2 regions of the Lysinibacillus sp. NPDC093197 genome follow, and region 2 is predicted to be linked to the other one. Evidence: riboswitches for the same ligand, from Rfam matches in the RefSeq annotation. Region 2 holds a riboswitch; the other holds the start of a gene.
The links. A riboswitch is a leader RNA that binds a small molecule or an ion and turns the genes downstream of it on or off. The one in region 2 is predicted to bind S-adenosylmethionine.

Region 1 (5,129 bases), on a different contig from region 2:
AAATAACAAATTAATTTACAATCCGCTTTGCTTTCCGCAGGTAGGATAGGAGCTTTATCGTCTTTGTGCTCTTGCCCTCCTTTACGGAAAACGAAGTGGATTTTTATTAAGGGTGCCAGGCACTCAAACAATTTACCCGTAGCGCAATCAACGGCTATTTATTTTTTGATTGCTTCATTTTTGCTAAATTTGTAATGGGTTGAACGTAAATGTTTGCAAAAACAGTTTATACTAATAGGAGATAAATAAAGAAATTAGGGGCGATCTTCATGGAAACAATAGTTGTATTGGGTGGCGGGATTACAGGTTTATGTACGATGCATTATCTACAACGTCAAGTATTGGAGAAAAAAATAGATGTAAACCTAGTACTTGTTGAAAAAAATGCATACTTAGGTGGAAAGCTATACTCCGCATATGACCATGGTTTTATAATGGAAACGGGCGCTGATTCAATTGTAGCTCGTCATAAAGGTGTTATGGAGCTAGTACAGGAGCTTAACTTTGAACAGGAGCTAGTGTACAACGAAACAGGTGTATCTTATATCTATACAAACGACGAATTACATGCAATACCAGCTGATTCAACATTCGGTATTCCTATGAGTTTAGCATCTCTGGAAGCAAGTACGCTTGTATCAGAAGCTGGTAAGCAAATCGCATTACAGGACTTAACGATGCCGAATAAAGGTTTTACGAAAGAAAGCTCAATAGGCGAGTTTTTAACGTATTACTTAGGTGAAGAGCTTGTGCAAAATCAAATAGCGCCAGTATTAGCAGGAGTATATTCTGGTGACCTACATCAACTTTCGATTGCTTCTACATTGCCGTACTTAATCGATTATAAAAATGAATACGGTAGCATCATCAAGGGGTTTGATGCAAATCGCGAACAATTTATGAAAGCTTCCAATAAAAAGTTTATTTCGTTTAAAAAAGGCTTATCATCTCTAATTGACCGCCTTGATGAAACGTTAACAGAAGTAGAAATTATTAAAGGTGTAGCAACAACAAGTGTAAAGAAACATGAAGGGCAATATACAATTACATTAGCAAATAGTAGAAAGATTGAGGCTAATCACGTTGTTCTAGCGTTGCCCAATGAAGCGGTGCAAAGCTTATTACAGGACCCATCGTTAGATCATTATTTTAAGGAATTTACTACAGCTTCTGCAATAACAATTTACTTAGGTTTTGATGTACCGGATGCAGTGCTACCAGCAGATGGAACGGGTTTTATTGTGTCACATAATTCAAATGTCCAATGCAATGCAGCAACTTGGACAAGTCGAAAATGGAAGCATACATCTGCTAATAGTAAATTGCTTGTACGACTCTTTTATAAGAGCATCAATCCTGCGTATGAAAAATTATGTAAGATGACAGATGAAGAACTAGCTGCTGTCGCATTAGACGATGTAAAGAAAAGTTTAGGGATTGATGAAAAGCCAACTGTAGTTAATGTTGCGAAATGGATTGATCAAATGCCAAAATACGATTTAGCACATCATGAGGCATTGAAGGGCTTAACAGCTGAGCTTGCAGAAAGGTATCCAAATTTATCGATTGCAGGCTGTTCTTATTTCGGAGTAGGCATTGGTGCTTGTATTCAAAATGGTAAAAAAATAGGCGAAGAGCTTGGAGAAAAACTAGTATAACCGTAAAACAAATGCGGAAATTTGATATTTTTCTGGAGAAATCTCCTTTGTTAAGTGAAATAGTCTTGACTCTATCGCCTGTAAACGATATGATTCTTTTAATTATTTGAAAAATTCATACTACATTCTTATCGAGAGAAGCCGAGGGACTGGCCCTATGAAGCTTCAGCAACCAACTAATGTCAGGTGCTAAATCCAGAAGACCTTTTTGGTCGAAGATGAGAAGGAAAAACAATTACGATTCGTTAAAGCCTTCTTTTTTTAAAAGAAGGCTTTTTATATTTTTGGATACAAGGAAAGTGAGGGTTACGTTTTATGGGATTGCTAGAAAAGTTAAAATCACATGTATTAACTGCAGATGGTGCTATTGGTACTGTATTATATGGCTACGGCTTGGAGTACTGCCATGAAGAAATGAATGTACAGAGACCGAAGTTAATTGAAAAAATCCATAAAGAATATATTGCTGCTGGTGCAGATGTGATTCAGACAAATACTTACGGTGCTAATGCGATTAAATTAGCACGCTACGGTTTAGAATCGCGAGTTCAGCAGTTTAATGAAGCTGCAATCACGATTGCGAAACGTGCAGCAGCAGATGGCGGACAATTTGTGTTAGGCACAATTGGAGGCATCCGTGGTATTCGTAAAAGTGATGCAACGTTAGAGGAAATTTTATCGACAGTTGAAGAGCAAGCAAATGTGTTACTTGCAGGCAATCCAGATGGCCTTTTACTTGAAACGTATTATGATTTCGAAGAGTTAAGCGCAACGTTGAAAATGTTACGTGCCAAAACAAAGCTACCAATTATTGCGCAGGTGTCGATGCATGAACCGGGCGTGTTACAAAATGGAATGGCATTAAATCAAGCATTGCACGAGTTAGAGGCTCTTGGTGCAGATGTAGTAGGCGTAAATTGTCGTTTAGGACCGCATCATACAATTCAAGCATTTGAAGGAGTTGAGCTTCCTGAAAAAGCATTTATGTCTGCATATCCAAATGCATCCTTGCTAGATTTAGAGGATGGGCGTGTCGTATATGAGTCAGAAGCTGATTATTTTGGTCGTGCCGCAGTTGCACTGGTTGACCAAGGTGTTCGTTTAATCGGTGGGTGCTGTGGTACAACACCAAAGCACATAGCAGCAGCGAAAAAATATTTAGAAGAGTTAACACCTATTGAAGAAAAGTTAGCAAAGCCTGAAAAAGTACAGGTTGTACGTGAAGCAGAGCCTGCGACGTATGAGCCATTGCACGCGAAGGTAAAGCGCGAGCGTTCGGTTATCGTGGAGTTAGACACACCGAGGCATTTAGAAATTGACGGCTTTATTCAAGGTGCGAAAAAATTATATGAAGCAGGCGCTGATGTAGTGATGATGGCAGATAATTCACTTGCATCGCCCCGCATTAGTAATGTGGCAATGGGTGCGTTATTGAAGGAAACGCACGGTGTCCGACCGTTAACGCATATAACGTGCCGTGATCGTAATTTAATTGGATTACAGTCACATTTAATGGGCTTAAATGCACTTGGCATTCATGATATTTTAGCGGTTACTGGAGATCCGACTAAGGTAGGTGATTTCCCAGGTGCCACAAGCGTTTATGATGTATCTTCTATGGAGCTAATCCAGCTGATTAAACAGTTAAATGACGGTATTTCATTTTCCGGAAAGCCACTTCGTAAAAAGGCAAACTTCTCTGTAGCGGCAGCATTTAACCCAAATGTACGTGTACTAGACCGAGCAGTAGCTCGACTAGAGAAAAAAATAGAGCATGGTGCGGATTACTTTATTTCTCAACCAGTTTATACGAAAGAAAAAATCATTGAAATTTATGAGGCAACAAAGCATTTAGATGCACCAATTTATATTGGTATTATGCCAGTAACGAGCTATAAGAGCGCTGAGTTTTTACACCATGAAGTACCAGGTATCAAACTATCTGACGATGCACTGTCACGCATGAAGGCATGTGGTGAAGATAAGGAACGTTCAACATTAGAAGGGATTGCAATTGCTAAAGAGTTAGTAGAAGTAGCTGCAGAGTATTTCAATGGTATTTACTTAATTACACCGTTTTTACGCTATGATATGACGCTAGAGTTAATGAAATTTATTGAGCAATTGGATGAACAGAAAAAAGGGGTAAGTATAGATGGCTAAGCATTTGATTGAAGAGCAACTAGAGAAACGAATATTAATTCTGGATGGCGCAATGGGTACAATGCTTCAAAATGAAAACTTATCAGCAGAAGATTTTGGTGGCGAGGAGCTTGATGGTTGTAACGAGAATCTTGTATTAACTAGACCTGATGTGCTTGAAAAAGTTCACCGTAAATATTTAGAGGCTGGTGCGGATATTATTTGTACAAATACGTTTGGAGGTACGCCTCTCGTATTAAATGAATATAGCCTTGGGTCTAAGGCAGAAGAAATTAATAAGCGTGCAGTAGAAATTGCGCGCAAAGTAGTGGATGAGTTTTCTACTCCAGAGTGGCCCCGTTTTGTTGCGGGAGCAATGGGTCCAACGACCAAAACATTATCAGTAACTGGCGGTATTACCTTTGATGAACTTGAAGAAAACTTTTATGTACAGGCAAAGGCACTAATCGAAGCGGGCTCAGACGTACTGCTTCTTGAAACAAGTCAGGATATGCTAAATGTAAAAGCGGGGACACTGGGGGTATCACGTGCGTTTGAGGAAACTGGAAAAGAACTACCTGTTATGATTTCAGGCACGATTGAGCCAATGGGCACAACGCTAGCAGGGCAAACGATTGATGCCTTTTACATATCAATTGAGCATATTAAGCCGTTATCTGTCGGCTTAAACTGTGCGACAGGTCCAGAGTTTATGACAGATCATATTCGTTCGTTAGCGGAGCTTTCTACCGGCTATATTAGCTGTTATCCAAATGCTGGTTTGCCAGATGAGGAAGGTTGTTATCATGAATCTCCAGAAACTTTATCTCAAAAATTAAAAGGTTTTGCTGAAAAAGGCTGGCTTAATATTGTTGGCGGCTGTTGTGGAACAACACCAGCACATATTGCGGCAATCCGAGAAGTGCTGAAGGATGAAAAGCCGCGTCAATTACCGGAAAGTACACATGGTCATGTTGTATCTGGTATTGAACCTTTAGTATACGATGATTCAATGCGTCCGCTATTTATTGGGGAGCGAACGAACGTTATTGGTTCCCGAAAATTCAAAAATTTAATTATTGACGGTAAATATGAGGAAGCGGCAGAAATAGCACGTGCACAAGTGAAAAATGGGGCACATGTTATAGATATTTGCTTAGCGAACCCAGATCGTGATGAATTAGAGGATATGCGTGGCTTTATGCAGGAAGTTGTTAAAAAAGTAAAAGTACCGCTTGTAATTGATTCTACAGATGAGAAAGTAATTGAGGAAGCGCTGAAATTTTCACAAGGTAAAGCCATTATCAATTCTATTAATCTAGAGGATGG
Region 2 (5,129 bases):
TGAAGATTGCCCTTGTGCTTCGCAATGTCTAATTACGTAAATCCTCTTCATTTCGCTCCCCCCTACAAATTTAAAAAAGTTGTTACGTTTATTTCTAACATTTTACCATTTATAACAAATATGAGTAAAAGCAATTACTCATGAACTACAAATAACCATCATATATTTAGTCAGTGTAAAAGATGATGCTTAAAGGAGGATATGATGCAAGCGGAAAACAAACGCCTTCGGAAAATCCAACATCTTGCTCATGAAATTATGGATGAGATGAACGCAGGGAAAGAATTGAAAGAACTCGAAACATTAATACCTGTCATTGATAATTTATCTCGTGCAATCGGTGATTTAACAGACGCATTTGGCAACTATTCATTAGATTATGTAGAGGAAAAAGTGAAAAATGCTCATACCCTATTGTTCAAGAAAGACAAAGTAGATATGTACCAGTTATGACATAAAAAAAGGGTAGCCCCCTAAAGGGTTACCCTAACGCCATTAATGCTCTTCAGGTGTAAATGTTTTGCAATCTGTTTCTTCACTTTTGGATGCATGCTGACCTTTTTGACTTACAACGTAAATAGCTTCTGCTGTACATTTGTTACCAGAGCCCCAATGCGTGCAGTTATTGACTTCACATAGAATCTGTTGTGCCATCGTATCACACCTCCTCTTTTGTTATCCTTAACAAATTCGGGGTTTTCAATACTTAACTTAAACATAAAACCTTAATATAGCCTAAAATCATAATCGTGCCTGTTTTTTCTTTATTATCTTCTAACAGCGACTAATTTATTTGCTGAGTGACAATGTTTAATATTGTTGTCATGCTGATCTTCAAATTGGTAGGAACGATAATATTGAATAGACCAACTATGATATAAATCTTTGATTTCGCCTTCTTTACATATTCCTTTAACAAATGGTGCTAAATCGTCTGGAATATCTACTTCGTCTGTAAATACGGTAATAATATTGATGCCTTGTGTCTTCGTATGTATTTGCATTGAATGAATAATGCTATGCCAAGCTTCACGCTCTAAAAAGTGGAACAAGCCATGTGAAATAATACAATCATAGGAATGTTTAAACTTATAAGTAGTAACATCTTGCACAATAGCCTGTAAGTTATGTAATTGGTGCAACGCTTTATATTTATTGATTTTAGCAATACCTGCCTCCGAAATATCGATGGCTTCAACCTCAAACCCAAGCTGTGCTAAATAGACTGCGTGCCGACCATCACCACACCCTATATCTAAAATACGCGCCCCAGCTTGTAATGTTTTTGCCCATTCAACCACCTCATCACTTGGGTTACCAAAAGCATAATGCGTATCCGCTAAGTAATCTTTCTCCCAAAACGGTTTCACTATACCATCTCCTCTATCGGTTAGTTTATAAAAACGTGCTTTGACAAAACTTCATCAAAGCACACTGACAATCTATTGCGTAATAATTAACATGTCATTTTCATCAAATTGCCACATATCACCGTGTGCAACTTCCCAATAAAAGCCGTTTGGGTCTTGGAAATAGCCGCTATAGCCTCCCCAAAACACTGTTTCAGGCTCCTTTACAATATTCGCTCCAGCTTTTTTTGCTAACAAAAATACTTCATCGACTTCTTCTTTAGACTTTCCATTATAGGCAAGTGTAATGCCATTAAAGCCATTCCCTACAGCAGGTGGATTCGCTTCATCAATATCCTTTACTAAGCGCTCAATTGGGAATAAAGATATTTTTGTTCCTGCATTATTAAAAAAAATAACATCTGGATTTGTTTCATCCCCATAAACGACTACTTCAAACCCAAGCCCATCACGATAAAATGCCAGCGATTCTACCATATTTTTCACACCCAATGTAATTAAGTTTAAACGATTCATCCCATCTGCCCCTTTTCTACGGTATCTAATACTTATTCTACTTTTTTAATTAATTTCCCTTTATCTCACGTTCCATATAAAAGATGTTCTTCAACACAAAACATAATGCCGCTACATAAGATACACTAAGATATTAGCCATGGATTGGAGGAATTCTGCTGTATTACAATCCTTATCCGTATTATGTTTATCAATATCCACATTGGGGCACTTCTAATACGCCTTTACCGCATCATTTGCCGGGACAGCTTGCGATGCCCACATCCCCAAACCCAAATCCGTACCCGCCTATTAATACGTTGAAGTTGAAGACATCTGCCAAACAAATTCAGCCAATTATGCAGCAGGCCCAATTACTGACAGAGAAAATTGAAGGGTCTGATCAATTTGCACATGATCTTAAAAATGCCGCACAGCTTTCCAAGCAGGATGAAGTGCAAAAACTCATTTCTTCAGCTGGCGTTACGGCGAAGTTTGAAGCGAAATATACGCCAGATAATATTCGAATTGTATTATCAGAAGGTGGGTGCTGTAGTATAGCGGTAATTTTATATTGGTAAGGGAAAAGCTTCTTATTTTTTATAACCATGCACTCCGATAGAACTTGTAAACTATTTATGATTATGCTAAAGTATTTGGTATTACTATTTCTGAAAATTCATATATTTTTCTTATCAAGAGAGATGGAGGGATTGGCCCTATGAAGTCTCAGCAACCAGTCTTAGGCATGGTGCTAATTCCAATTTGCGAAATTCGCAAGAAGATGAGGAGACTGACTTCAGTTACACGAGAGTCCTCTTCTACAAGGAGGGCTCTTTTTTTATTTTATTTTAAACAAGAGTTAATTTCATATGGAGCAAAAGGGGCTAGGGGCTTGCACGTGGAAAGCGTCTGCCTAAAGCGTAATTTTTATCTCTTCTATGTTCGTATTTAATGATGAAATTGATTCACTACTCATAATAAAGAAAGCAGGGAATACAAATGACAAATGAACTTTTACAAGCATTGCAGTTATTAAAATCTAAGCAATGGGTTGACTTAACACACACATTCGGACCTAACTCACCCCATTTTTTTATGTTTGAAGATGCCAAATTTGAAACGCTCTTTTCGCATAATGACGGCTTCTTTGCACAACAATTTACGTTTCCTGGGCAATATGGAACACATATCGACCCACCTATACACTTTGTTTCAGATACACGCTACTTAGACGAATTAGAATTAAAAGAACTTGTCCTACCGCTAATTGTTATTGATAAGTCCAAGGAAGCTAAATCGGACAATGACTTCACGTTAAGTGTACAAGATATTTTAGATTTCGAAGCAGAATATGGAGAAATTGAAGCAGGTACATTTGTTGCTCTGCGAACTGATTGGAGTAAACGTTGGCCTGATAAGGATTTATTTAATAATAAAGATAAAGATGGTCATAACCATATTCCAGGTTGGGGATTAGAAGCGTTGCAGTTTTTATTTACAGAACGGAACATCAATGCAATAGGTCATGAAACGTTCGATACAGATTCAGCGGCAGATTTCCGTAAAAATGGAACGCTTGATGGCGAATACTTTGTACTAGATCAGGATACATATCAAATTGAACTGATGACGAATTTAGATAAGCTACCAGCAAAAGGAGCAGTCATTTTCAATATTGTGCCAAAGCCTGAAAAAGCATCTGGATTCCCTGTACGTTCATTTGCTATTTTGCCTTAATTCTAGACAAAAATGGTCTGCCTCAAAATGTCATAAAACATTTGCAGCAGACCTTCTTTTAACATGCGATATTCATTTAATCGTATTTCTTTTTTTAAAAATATAGTACACAATCAGCATTATTACTATAAACAGCAATATAGCAAAGAGGCTGTATTGGGATAAATACATACCAACAAAACGCCACTTATTTCCTAGCTCTTTCCCTAAAGTAATAAATGTGAAAGTCCATACTATTGCACCTGCATACGCATAAACAGCAAACTTTTTATAAGGATAATTATTAATGGCTGCAATATATGCTGTAAGGTGACGAACGCCAGGTATAAAGTATCCAATTAATAATAATACAGGCCCTATCTTTTCAAACAATTTTTTCGTAAACTCAATTTTTTGTGCAGTTATATAAATTTTTGGCCCATATTTTTGTAATAACGGCAAACCGAATCGACGACCAACAAAGTAGCTGAGGGTGATGCCTCCTGCAGCTCCCACCGCAGCACTTATTAATGCAGGAATATGCTCTAAATTTTCTCGATAAACATTATACCCTACATAGGTTAAAAAAATTTCATCAGGAAGTGGCAGCCCGACAATCCCTCCAACTAGTATAAGAATAATCCCAAAATACCCGTAATGTTCAATAAGAGATTGCACGTGATGCACCATTTTTTACCCCACCTAAAGCCTTAATTTTCCCATTATCTTAGCTTAACATAAGCCTCTTAAAGTCAATTATTTCTAACAATCACTTTTGCATAGGTTTAATCATTATTACATGTATATCAATATTGTACAATCAACAGAACTTTATTTTTGTTAAATTCAGTTTTCAACAAAAACCCGCTTTACCGTATCTTCGTATCTCCTTCAGCGCGCTAATTTCTATTGATGATGACTCCATATCCCTTACTGTAGACTACGTCAAAACGACTTGTTAGTAACTGATGAGCTGACTAAAAAACAAATACATACGACAATGGCAACTAGAATAGCTACCACAATCATTATTTATAATTTATTCATACAATCTGAGAACATTCCCCTATAGACGCGATTGCGATATTATTTCATTCTTTATCATATTTATTACCTTAGATAAGCTGTAGCTTGCGCAATGCATAATCTATGCCACCTTCATCTGATTTCATCGTGATATAATCAGCGATATTTTTTAATGCGACACTGCCATTTCCCATCGCAATACCATATCCAACTTGCTTTAACATATCAATATCATTATCTCCATCTCCAAAAGCAATTGCCTCTTTCGGAACTAGGTTGAAATATTTTAGCACTGCTTCAACTGCGATGGATTTTGATACATCATCTTGTAGCACATTTATAATCGTCGGATGCCATCTCTCAAACTTCAAATTCGGAAACTGTGTTATGTACTTTTTCTCTTCTTTTACGTTGGCATATAAACACATTAAGTAAACTTCCTCGTTTAAAATATTATTATTAGTAGGAGGATACTCATCTAAAGATAATGTCTCCTTCATTGCTTTTAATGTTGCAGGA

Region 1: linked by a shared signal. The riboswitch ahead of ACIP9G_RS22065 (bifunctional homocysteine S-methyltransferase/methylenetetrahydrofolate reductase) and the one ahead of ACIP9G_RS19240 (cyclase family protein) in region 2 are both predicted to bind S-adenosylmethionine.

The regions. Positions count from the first base shown of each region.
Region 1 is NZ_JBIVOH010000013.1:55,994-61,122, forward strand. Features, by position in the region: gene hemG (protoporphyrinogen oxidase) at 270-1,658, shown strand; SAM riboswitch class I at 1,784-1,883, shown strand; gene ACIP9G_RS22065 (bifunctional homocysteine S-methyltransferase/methylenetetrahydrofolate reductase) at 1,974-3,821, shown strand; gene metH (methionine synthase) at 3,814-5,129, shown strand, end outside.
Region 2 is NZ_JBIVOH010000009.1:29,878-35,006, reverse strand. Features, by position in the region: gene ACIP9G_RS19270 (histidine phosphatase family protein) at 1-51, opposite strand, end outside; gene ACIP9G_RS19265 (group-specific protein) at 205-453, shown strand; gene ACIP9G_RS19260 (DUF1540 domain-containing protein) at 496-654, opposite strand; gene ACIP9G_RS19255 (methyltransferase domain-containing protein) at 768-1,370, opposite strand; gene ACIP9G_RS19250 (VOC family protein) at 1,443-1,886, opposite strand; gene ACIP9G_RS19245 (YuzC family spore coat inner layer protein) at 2,141-2,446, shown strand; SAM riboswitch class I at 2,555-2,656, shown strand; gene ACIP9G_RS19240 (cyclase family protein) at 2,868-3,605, shown strand; gene ACIP9G_RS19235 (DedA family protein) at 3,678-4,274, opposite strand; gene ACIP9G_RS19230 (Cof-type HAD-IIB family hydrolase) at 4,700-5,129, opposite strand, start outside.